2 regions of the Methylobacterium sp. WCS2018Hpa-22 genome follow, and region 1 is predicted to be linked to the other one. Evidence: predicted binding sites of a transcription regulator. Region 1 holds the regulator's gene; the other holds the start of a gene.

Region 1 (4,842 bases):
TGATCGTGCGCACCACCGAGGACATGCTGCGCCTCGTGCCCTCGACCCTGCGCGAGGCCGGCGCGGCCCTCGGTGCCCCGCCCTCCATCGTCATCAAGAGCATCACCTGGCGCGGCGCCAGCGCCGGCATCGTGACCGGCATCATCCTGGCGCTCGCCCGCATCGCCGGCGAGACCGCGCCGCTGCTCTTCACCGCGCTCAACAACAACAGCTGGTTCTCGCCCAACCTCATGGGCGGCATCCCCAACCTTCCGGTGATGATCTACCAGTTCGCACTCTCGCCCTACTCGAACTGGCAGCAGCTCGCCTGGGCCGGCGCCCTCCTCATCACCGCTACGATCCTCGCCCTGTCGATCGTGGCCCGCTTCGTCATCAAGAGCGAGCGGGCGCGCTGATCCCGCGCCCCCGTCCCACCCCGTTTTCGACAAGGACACGCATCCGATGAACGCCGCTCCCGCGATCACGCAGGCCCAGCTGACCGGTCGCCACCAGGCCGACGATCAGGCCCCCATCCGCATCGCTGTGAAGGACCTGAACTTCTATTACGGCTCGTTCCACGGCCTGAAGTCGGTAAACCTCAACTTCCACGACCGCCAGGTCACCGCCCTGATCGGCCCGTCGGGCTGCGGGAAGTCGACCCTGCTGCGGACCTTCAACCGCATCTACAGCCTCTATCCGGAGCAGCGCGCCGAGGGTGAGATCCTCCTCGACGGGCAGAACGTGCTCGATTCGAAGGTCGATCTGAACGAGCTGCGCTCGCGCATCGGCATGGTGTTCCAGAAGCCGACGCCCTTCCCGATGTCGATCTACGACAACGTCGCCTTCGGCCTGCGTCTCTACGAGAAGCTGCCCAAGGCCGATCTCGACGTGCGCGTCGAGGAATCCTTGCGCAAGGCCGCCCTCTGGGACGAGGTGAAGGACAAGCTCAAGCAATCCGGCATGGGTCTCTCCGGCGGTCAGCAGCAGCGTCTCTGCATCGCCCGCACCGTCGCCCAGCGTCCCGAGGTGATCCTGTTCGACGAGCCGACCTCGGCCCTCGACCCGATCTCCACGGGCCGCATCGAGGAGCTGATCGAGCAGCTGCGCTCGGAATTCACGATCGTCATCGTGACCCACAACATGCAGCAGGCCGCGCGCATCTCGCAGTTCACGGCGTTCATGTATCTTGGCGAGCTGGTCGAATTCGGCCCGACGACACGGATCTTCATGAACCCCGAGAAGCGCCAGACCCAGGACTACATCACCGGCCGCTTCGGCTGAGCCCGCCGGGGCCGCGTTCCGCGGCACCGGTCCCGATCCTATGCGATGCGGGCTGCCAGGGGCGGCCTCGGTCGAGGAGTGCGAGCATGCCCAACCACATCGTCAGTTCCTACGACACGGAACTGGAAAACCTGCGCCGCTCGATTTCCGAGATGGGCGGGATCGCCGAGAAGATGATGACCGATTCCGGCAATGCCCTGGTGCGCCGGGACGTACCCCTGGCCCAGGCTGTCATCGCCGCCGACAAGCGTCTGGACGCGATCCAGCACGAGGTCGAGGAGCGGGCGATCCTGCTCATCGCCAAGCGCCAGCCGCTGTCCATCGACCTGCGCGAGACGGTATCGGCGATCCGCGTCTCGAACGATCTCGAGCGGATCGGCGACCTGTCGAAGAACGTCGCCAAGCGCGTGGTCGCCATCGCCGATCAGATCCAGCCGCAGAAGATCGTCATCGGCGTCCAGCATATGGGCGATCTGGTGCAGGAGCAGCTGAAGGACGTCCTCGACGCCTATGGCAGCCAGGACGTGAAGGCCGCCCTCGACGTGTGGGAGCGCGACGATTCCATCGACGCCCTCTACAACTCGCTCTTCCGCGAGCTCCTGACCTACATGATGGAAGATCCGCGCAACATCTCGTTCTGCACGCATCTCCTGTTCTGCGCCAAGAACATCGAGCGGATCGGCGATCACACCACCAACATCGCCGAGACGATCCATTATCTCGTCACCGGCACGAACGAGCTCGCCGAGCGGGACCGCCCGAAGAACGACGCGTCGAACTACGCCACCGTGTCGATGCCCGCCAGCGCCTGATCGCTGCCCCTGCCGGCCGCTCCAGCACACGCTCGGCGCGGCCGTCGCGTCCATCCGGGACGGTCGCCATCACCCTGAAAACATCCGCATGAACACGCGCATCCTGATCGTCGAGGACGAGGAGGCCCTCACTCTCCTCCTCCGCTACAACCTGGAAGCGGAGGGCTTCGTCGTCGATTCCGCCGCGCGGGGCGACGAGGCCGATCTGCGTCTTCAGGAGCAGGTTCCCGATCTCGTCCTGCTCGATTGGATGATGCCCGGCCTGTCCGGCATCGAGCTGTGCCGCCGCATCCGCGCACGGCGGGAGACCGAGCGGCTGCCGGTGATCATGCTGACGGCGCGGGGCGAGGAGGGCGACCGCATCCGTGGCCTCGGCACCGGCGCCGACGATTACATCGTCAAGCCGTTCTCGGTGCCGGAGCTCCTCGCGCGGGTGCGTGCGCTCCTGCGCCGGGCCAAGCCGACCCATGTGTCGGACCTGCTGGTGGCCGGCAATATCGAACTCGACCGGGTCAGCCACCGCATCCGCCGGCAGGGCCGCGAGATCCATCTCGGGCCCACCGAGTTCAAGCTCCTCGAATTCCTGATGCAGAGCCCCGGCCGCGTGTTCTCGCGCGAGCAGCTGCTCGACGGGGTCTGGGGCCACGACGTCTATATCGACGAGCGCACGGTGGACGTCCATGTGGGCCGCCTGCGCAAGGCGATCAACCGCCCGCGCCAGAGCGACCCGATCCGCACCGTGCGCGGCTCCGGCTATTCCTTCGACGAGATGTTCTCCACGGACGAGTGAGGCCACGGCCGGCTTCGCGCCGCTCCGTCCGGAAAGAGCGTCCCCAACGTGACGATGGCGGGTCGCCTTGCCTCCGGGCGATCCTCGCGAACCGATGCCATTCCGGCCGCCACGAGATAGCGCGTTCGATCTCGGACGTCTGTCCGTTCCGGCATGTGCTCGCCCCGGGGGGCTCAGGCATTCACCCATCTGGCGGGCAGCATGAGTTCCCCTCCTTTTCCAGGGGACGGGTGGCGGTCGCGCCTGTCGAATCTTCCTGGATAGAGGGAACAGCCGTCGGGCAGATGTCTGAATCCGTCAGACCTGCTGGCGGAACTCCGACGTTTGGTGCCCGCTGCCGGGTCCGCTTTCGACCCGACGTCGACGGGCCCTGCGGCCGCCGCCATCCGCTGAGAGCGGACATTGATCATGGGCTGAAACGACCGCTCCAACATGCGGTTTATCCGCTTTCGATGTCGCTACGTCACCTTGTCAGGTGACGTCGGGCTTCAGCACCCGCGTGTCATACCAACCGAGACGACGGTCATCGGCGGATCGCAAGGTGAGTTGAGCGACCGGAGCCCCGACTTCACGATCGACCAAGCGAGACCGGCGATCGGTCGGCCCATAGAGATGAGCCTCCCCCCATTGTCGAAGCGCGACGATGACGAGGAAAAGGCCGCGCCCCTTCTCCGTCAGGACGTATTCCCGGTAGGCGGTCCCGTCCGAGGCGGGCGCCGTCTCCAGAATTCCCCGTTCGGTCAGGTCGCGAAGGCGGGTCGCCAACATACCCTTGGCGATGCCGAGACCAGTCTGGAACTCACTGAAGCGCCGCACACCGTCGAAAGCATCGCGGATGATGAGGAGCGACCACCAGTCGCCAATGACATCGAGCGCGCGCGCAACCGGGCACCCGGCGTTCCAGAGGCTGACGCGCTTTGCCACGAAGGTACGCTCCCGTTCCAAGCTGGTCTCAATTTAGAACTGGAATGGGCCGGTCACAAGTGGTCTCAAGATAAAACCAGATCGGATGTCATCGACAGGACCGCCATGACGCACGGAAGAGATGAGCGAACCTCTACCGAGCCGGAGGGGGCCTTGCCCAGGACGACGATCCTGATTTTCGCCGTCGCCGCCGGCTTGGGCGTCGCCAACATCTACTACGCCCAGCCCCTGCTCGATGCGATGGCGCAGGAGTTCGGCATCTCGCCTGCCGCGATCGGGCTCGTGGTGACCCTGACCCAGGTCGGCTACGGGCTGGGCTTGATCTTCATCGTGCCGCTCGGCGATCTCATCGACCGCCGTCGCCTCATCCTCGGCCAGGGGCTTCTGTCGGTGCTCGCGCTGGTGGCGGTGGCCACGGCCAAGTCCGGAGCGATCCTGTTCGCCGGCATGGCGGCGGTTGGGTTGCTCGCCGTCGTGGTTCAGGTTCTGGTCGCATTCGCCGCGACGCTCGCGACACCGACCGAACGAGGTCGGGTGGTCGGTACAGTCACGAGCGGCATCGTGATCGGCATCCTGGCGGCGCGCTTCGCGGCCGGGATACTGGCCGATATCGGTGGCTGGCGAGCGGTCTATCTGGTCTCCGCGATCCTGTCGCTCGCCCTCGTCGGCCTGCTCGTGCGCGTCCTGCCACGGCATCGGATCCCGGCCGGAACCGGCAGCTACGTCGCTGCACTTCGCTCCGTCCCCATCCTGTTCCTCAGCGAGCCGGTCTTGCTGGTTCGCGGTGTTCTCGCGCTTCTGATCTTTGCGTCGTTCAGCACATTCTGGACCGCGCTGGTGCTGCCGCTCAGTGCGCCGCCCTTCTCCTATTCCCATACCTGGATTGGCCTGTTCGGCCTCGTAGGCCTGGCGGGAGCGATGGCCGCGACGGGGGCCGGGCGGCTCGCGGACCGGGGCCATGGTCAATGGACGACAGGCTTAGCTCTCATGCTCCTGCTCGTATCGTGGGCGCCGATTGCGCTGCTGTCGGTATCGATTCCGGCCCTGATCTTTGGC
Region 2 (4,842 bases), on a different contig from region 1:
CGTGCGTTGTTCGATCTTGCTGATGACAAGGCCACCGGACACGTTCGGCACCCAATAGGCAAAACGGATCGGCTCCGGAGGGCGATGGCTCGGGCGGGTCATAGTTCTATCCGCGAATGTGAGAAACCAGGCATTCATCTGAAGCAAAAGCCTCAGTTGAATACGTTATTGCAGCAAGCGCATTATCATTCACTGCTTGTGCTTCATCTTTGATAGATGAAATCTCTTACAAACCGGCCCTATAGTCAAAGGAATGGAAATACATTTTCTTGCCGCAGACAAGGACAATCTTTCGATACGCAGCCGTTCAGCGAGAACATTCTATTTCCTCCCCGTCGGCCCCGCCTCGGTGAGACGATCACCCGGGGTGCATCGGACGCGTCGCGGAGCCAACCTTCGCCACAGGGTGCCGACCGCCGGCTCCTCCGTGAACGGCGGGGTATCGGGGGTTTTCCCTCGCCGAATGTTTCATCGCCGCCTGGGCCTCCCGCGCTGCGGTCAACGGCCCTAGCTATCGATGCGCGAGCGATGGTAATCCCGCATTCAGTGGTGACGGACAGAGACTCGCCCCCGGCCCGGACAGGGCGTGGCAGGGCATCTCGGATGACAGGTGGGAACCAGGCGATGACCGGCTTCGACGCTTCGACCTCTCCTTTCGCCGGACCGTCATTGCCGCGTCCGTCATCGCAGCTGGTCACCGTCTTCGGCGGTTCGGGCTTCCTCGGACGCCATGTGGTGCGGGCGCTGGCCAAGCGCGGCTACCGTATCCGGGTCGCGGTCCGGCGGCCGGACCTCGCCCTGTTCCTGCAGCCTCTCGGCAAGGTCGGGCAGATCGTCGCCGTGCAGGCGAACCTGCGCTACCCGGATTCCATCGCCAGGGCGGTGGAGGGAGCCGACGCGGTGGTGAACCTCGTCGGCATCCTCCAGGAGACCGGCAGGCAGGGATTCCTCACGCTTCAGGCCGAAGGGGCGGGCGAGATCGCCCGTGCCGCCGCCGCAATCGGCGCGCCCCTGGTCCACGTCTCGGCCATCGGGGCGGACCCGCATTCCGACTCTCTCTACGCGCGCTCGAAGGCGCTGGGCGAGGCGAAGGTGCTGGCGGCCCAGCCCCGGGCTGTGGTCCTGCGTCCCTCCCTGGTCTTCGGCCCCGGAGACAGCTTCTTCAACCGTTTCGCGTCGCTCGCCCGCGTGCTCCCGGTCCTGCCCCTCGCCGGAGCCGAGACGCGCTTCCAGCCGGTCTTCGTCGGCGATGTGGCCGAGGCCGTGGCCCGCGCGGTGGACGGGCAGGCCGAGGCCGGCCGCGTCTACGAGCTCGGCGGCCCGGAGGTCGAGACCCTCGACGGCCTCGTCCGCTACATGCTGAAGACCACCCGCCGCCGCCGCCTCGTCGTCGACCTGCCCAAGCCCATCGCCATGCTGCAGGCCCGCGTGATCGAGACCGTGGACACGCTGAGCCTCGGCCTGCTGCCGGACAGCCTCAAGCTCACCCGCGACCAGGTCACGCTGCTCCAGACCGACAACGTGGTCTCGGAAGCCGCCAAGGCGGAAGGCCGCACGCTGGACGGGCTCGGCATCCTGCCCACCGCGATGGCCGCCATCGTGCCCGGCTACCTCTGGACCTTCCGCAAGGCGGGCCAGTTCTCGAAGGAGGCCTTCACCGCCTCAGAGGAGGAGGCCGCAGAGCCGTCCTCCCCGCCGGTCGCCCGACCGAGCGGTCCCCCGATCGGCCCCGATGCGGCGGCCCCGAGCCGGATGGGCGTACGCTGGGGCACGCGGGGATAGTACGCCGTCTGGAGTGGCGGCGCAGAACGGATGAAATCCGAAACCGGGCGAATGTTTGAAACAGACAGGTTGAGTGTAGCCGCGAAGTTTCGTCTTAGCCCGGAGAAAAGCGTCACCTGCATTGGCGTGCAGGGCTGCGCGGCTACGACGGCACCCAGAAGCTGGCCGGGCACAAACGCGTGGCGTTGATCGATGCCGAAGGGCATGTCCTGGCTTCAGCGAACGTGCAGGATCGCGTTGCGCTGGTTGCCCTTGATGACGGCAAAAAGAGATGGTCCAGCCTGCACTCAGCCAAATTCGACGGTGCCTCACGGTCGAGCGCCGCCAGGATTGGTGCCTGATCCAGGGCATGCGCCACCCCGCCATCGAGAAGCCGCCGGGTCAGAGCGGCCCTCATTCTGAGCTTGTCGAAGGATGCCGTGCTGGAACAGCGCCGCGACGTTGCATGAATTTTCGGTGTGTTTAGCTATTGAGGCGGCCCGCACCGCCAACGTGCCGAACGCCCTGGATGTCGCAACCAGACGGCTCGCTTGCGTCGCCGTCCTCCCGGCCAAAAATGCCCTCGACAATCCCGCATGAGAAGGCAGGCCAATACAGGCTTTAGGGAGCTCGTTGCCGTCGCCGAGGAGGTCTCCTTACTGTCATGCAGTTGTGATCCAAGGGCCTGGATCATTCCCATTCATCAGGAAGGCAATGTTATGGACGGCACGCGCGCCGGGACTCGTCCTTTCGATATCGAGGCTATTCGTCGAGAGATGGCCGACGACTTCGATGAAGAATTGGAGATGGAACTAGAAGACGAGCGCCTTGAGCGACTGGTTAGCGAAATCGATGCAAGCCCGCGTCCGCCCAGCATGGACCGGCGAGTCTATTTCCGTGAGCTGTTTCGGCTCCAACACGAGCTGGTTCGTCTGCAGGATTGGGTCCAGGCCCAGAAGCTCCGCGTGGTCGTGATCTTCGAAGGGCGGGATTCGGCTGGTAAGGGCGGCGCCATCAAGCGCATCACCCAGCGTCTCAATCCGCGCGTCTGTCGCGTTGCCGCGCTTCCGGCTCCCAGCGAGCGCGAGCGCACGCAATGGTATTTCCAGCGCTACGTCGCGCATCTGCCGGCGGGCGGCGAGATCGTGCTGTTCGACCGCTCCTGGTACAATCGCGCCGGCGTCGAGCGCGTGATGGGGTTCTGCACGCCGGACCAGTACGAAGAGTTCTTCCAGTCCGCGCCGGAATTCGAGCGCATGCTGGTGCGGTCCGGCATCATCGTGCTGAAATACTGGTTCTCGATCACCGATCAGGAGCAGGAACTGCGCTTCAACATGCGCATCCACGATCCACTGAAGCAGTGGAAGCTCTCACCGATGGACGTCGAATCCCGTCGCCGTTGGGAGGATTATACCAAGGCGAAGGAAGTGATGCTCGCCCGCACGCACATTCCCGAGGCGCCGTGGTGGGTGGTCGAGGCCGTAGACAAGAAGAAGGCCCGCCTCAACTGCATCAGCCATCTCCTCACGCAGATCCCCTATGGCGACGTGGAGCACCCGCCGGTGCATCTGCCCGAGCGCATGCGCCACGAGGATTACGCCCGCCAGCCAGTTCCGCAGGATATGTTCGTCCCGGCGCTGTTCTGATCGGAGCCGAGGGCATCGAAGGCCGCCTGTCCGGTCTCCCTGCGGTTGCCGAAAGCGGCACGGATGGGCAAGACCTGTGTCGAAGAGGCCGATGAACGGCCGGTCCGGCATGGGAACCCCGCATGAGCGCCACCGACGAGATCCTGTTCGAAACCGACGATGCCGGCATCGCCCGCATCGTCCTCAACCGGCCACAGGCACGAAACGCCCTGACCTTCGCGATGTATCAGGGCCTAATCGACCTGTGCGGACGGATCGAGGCGGACGAACGGATCAAGGTTCTCGTCATTACCGGCGCCGGTGAGAAGGCCTTCGCCGCCGGCACCGATATCGCCCAGTTCCGGGACTTCTCCAGCCCGGAGGACGCCCTTGGATACGAGCGCTTCATGGACAAGGTCCTCGGCACGCTCGAGCGTCTGCGCGTGCCGGTCATCGCCGCTGTCGCCGGCGCTTGTACCGGCGGCGGTGCCGCCATCGCGGCTTCCTGCGACCTACGCATCGCCACACGCGATGCCCGGTTCGGCTTTCCCATTGCGCGGACGCTCGGCAATTGCCTGTCGATGTCGAACCTTCAGCGCCTGTCCGGCCTCATCGGTCCCGCACGGGTGAAGGACATGATCTTCACCGCTCGGTTGTTCGGCGCGGAGGAAGCGCTCTCGACCGGTCTCGTCGGCGAAGTCGTGGAAGATGCCGCCGCTCTTGCCGCCAGGGCGACGGAACTCGCGACGCAGCTTGCCGGCCATGCACCGCTGACCCTACGCGCCACGAAGGAAGGTCTGCGCCGCCTCGCCGCCGAGGAGGAGGCATCGGAACGGCCCGACGACGATCTCATCCTCATGTGCTACACGAGCGCCGATTTCCGCGAGGGCATGGAGGCGTTCCTGGCCAAGCGCCCGCCGAACTGGACCGGCAAGTAAGGCGCTCCTCACAGAGCACTGCTCTGAAGCGGATGTGGGAAGCGCGACACACCGGGATAGGGAATTCCTGCGGCCACATCGCTCCCTCGTATCGGTTACAGCTCTGTCACGCTCTGCATGATAGAGCGCGAGCGGGGGTCGGTCGCCCTGGGACACGCTTTTCCGAGGAATGATGCTCCGCTCGTTTCCTCTTGCGACCGTCGCAGCCCTGATGTCCGGCCTTGCCGTGTCTGGCGCCCACGCCCAGACCGCTGCCGAGATTGCGGCCCGGCAGGCGCGTCTGGCGCTGGAAGGGCTCGATATCGGCTCACCGCGCGGCGCCGGCGGCGATCCGCAGACGTCGGTGGCGCAGTCGGTGACCTCGGCCAAGCCTTCGGCCAACCTCAACACCTCGATACAGGACCAGCTCGGCCCGTATGGCGACCCCTATGGCCTGCGTTCCTTTCTGAAGACCAAAGGCATCGAGTACAGCCTCACCTATATCGGCGAGAGCTTCGGCAACGCGACGGGCGGTGTAC

The links. Region 1 encodes PhoB, which activates phosphate uptake and scavenging genes when phosphate is short. Its sites were predicted from a motif close to TGTCATNNANCTGTCAT; they were not measured.
Region 2: a site for PhoB is predicted at 2,422-2,438, ahead of ppk2 (polyphosphate kinase 2). Genes of this name have one in related genera too.

The regions. Positions count from the first base shown of each region.
Region 1 covers NZ_JAVTJA010000022.1:67,835-72,676, forward strand. The annotation lists gene pstA (phosphate ABC transporter permease PstA) at 1-395, shown strand, start outside; gene pstB (phosphate ABC transporter ATP-binding protein PstB) at 442-1,260, shown strand; gene phoU (phosphate signaling complex protein PhoU) at 1,347-2,072, shown strand; gene phoB (phosphate regulon transcriptional regulator PhoB) at 2,161-2,862, shown strand; gene RQI43_RS22410 (helix-turn-helix domain-containing protein) at 3,334-3,786, opposite strand; gene RQI43_RS22415 (MFS transporter) at 3,892-4,842, shown strand, end outside.
Region 2 covers NZ_JAVTJA010000012.1:169,999-174,840, forward strand. The annotation lists gene sfnG (dimethylsulfone monooxygenase SfnG) at 1-102, opposite strand, end outside; gene RQI43_RS17115 (complex I NDUFA9 subunit family protein) at 625-1,782, shown strand; gene ppk2 (polyphosphate kinase 2) at 2,481-3,407, shown strand; gene RQI43_RS17125 (enoyl-CoA hydratase/isomerase family protein) at 3,530-4,324, shown strand; gene RQI43_RS17130 (carbohydrate porin) at 4,494-4,842, shown strand, end outside.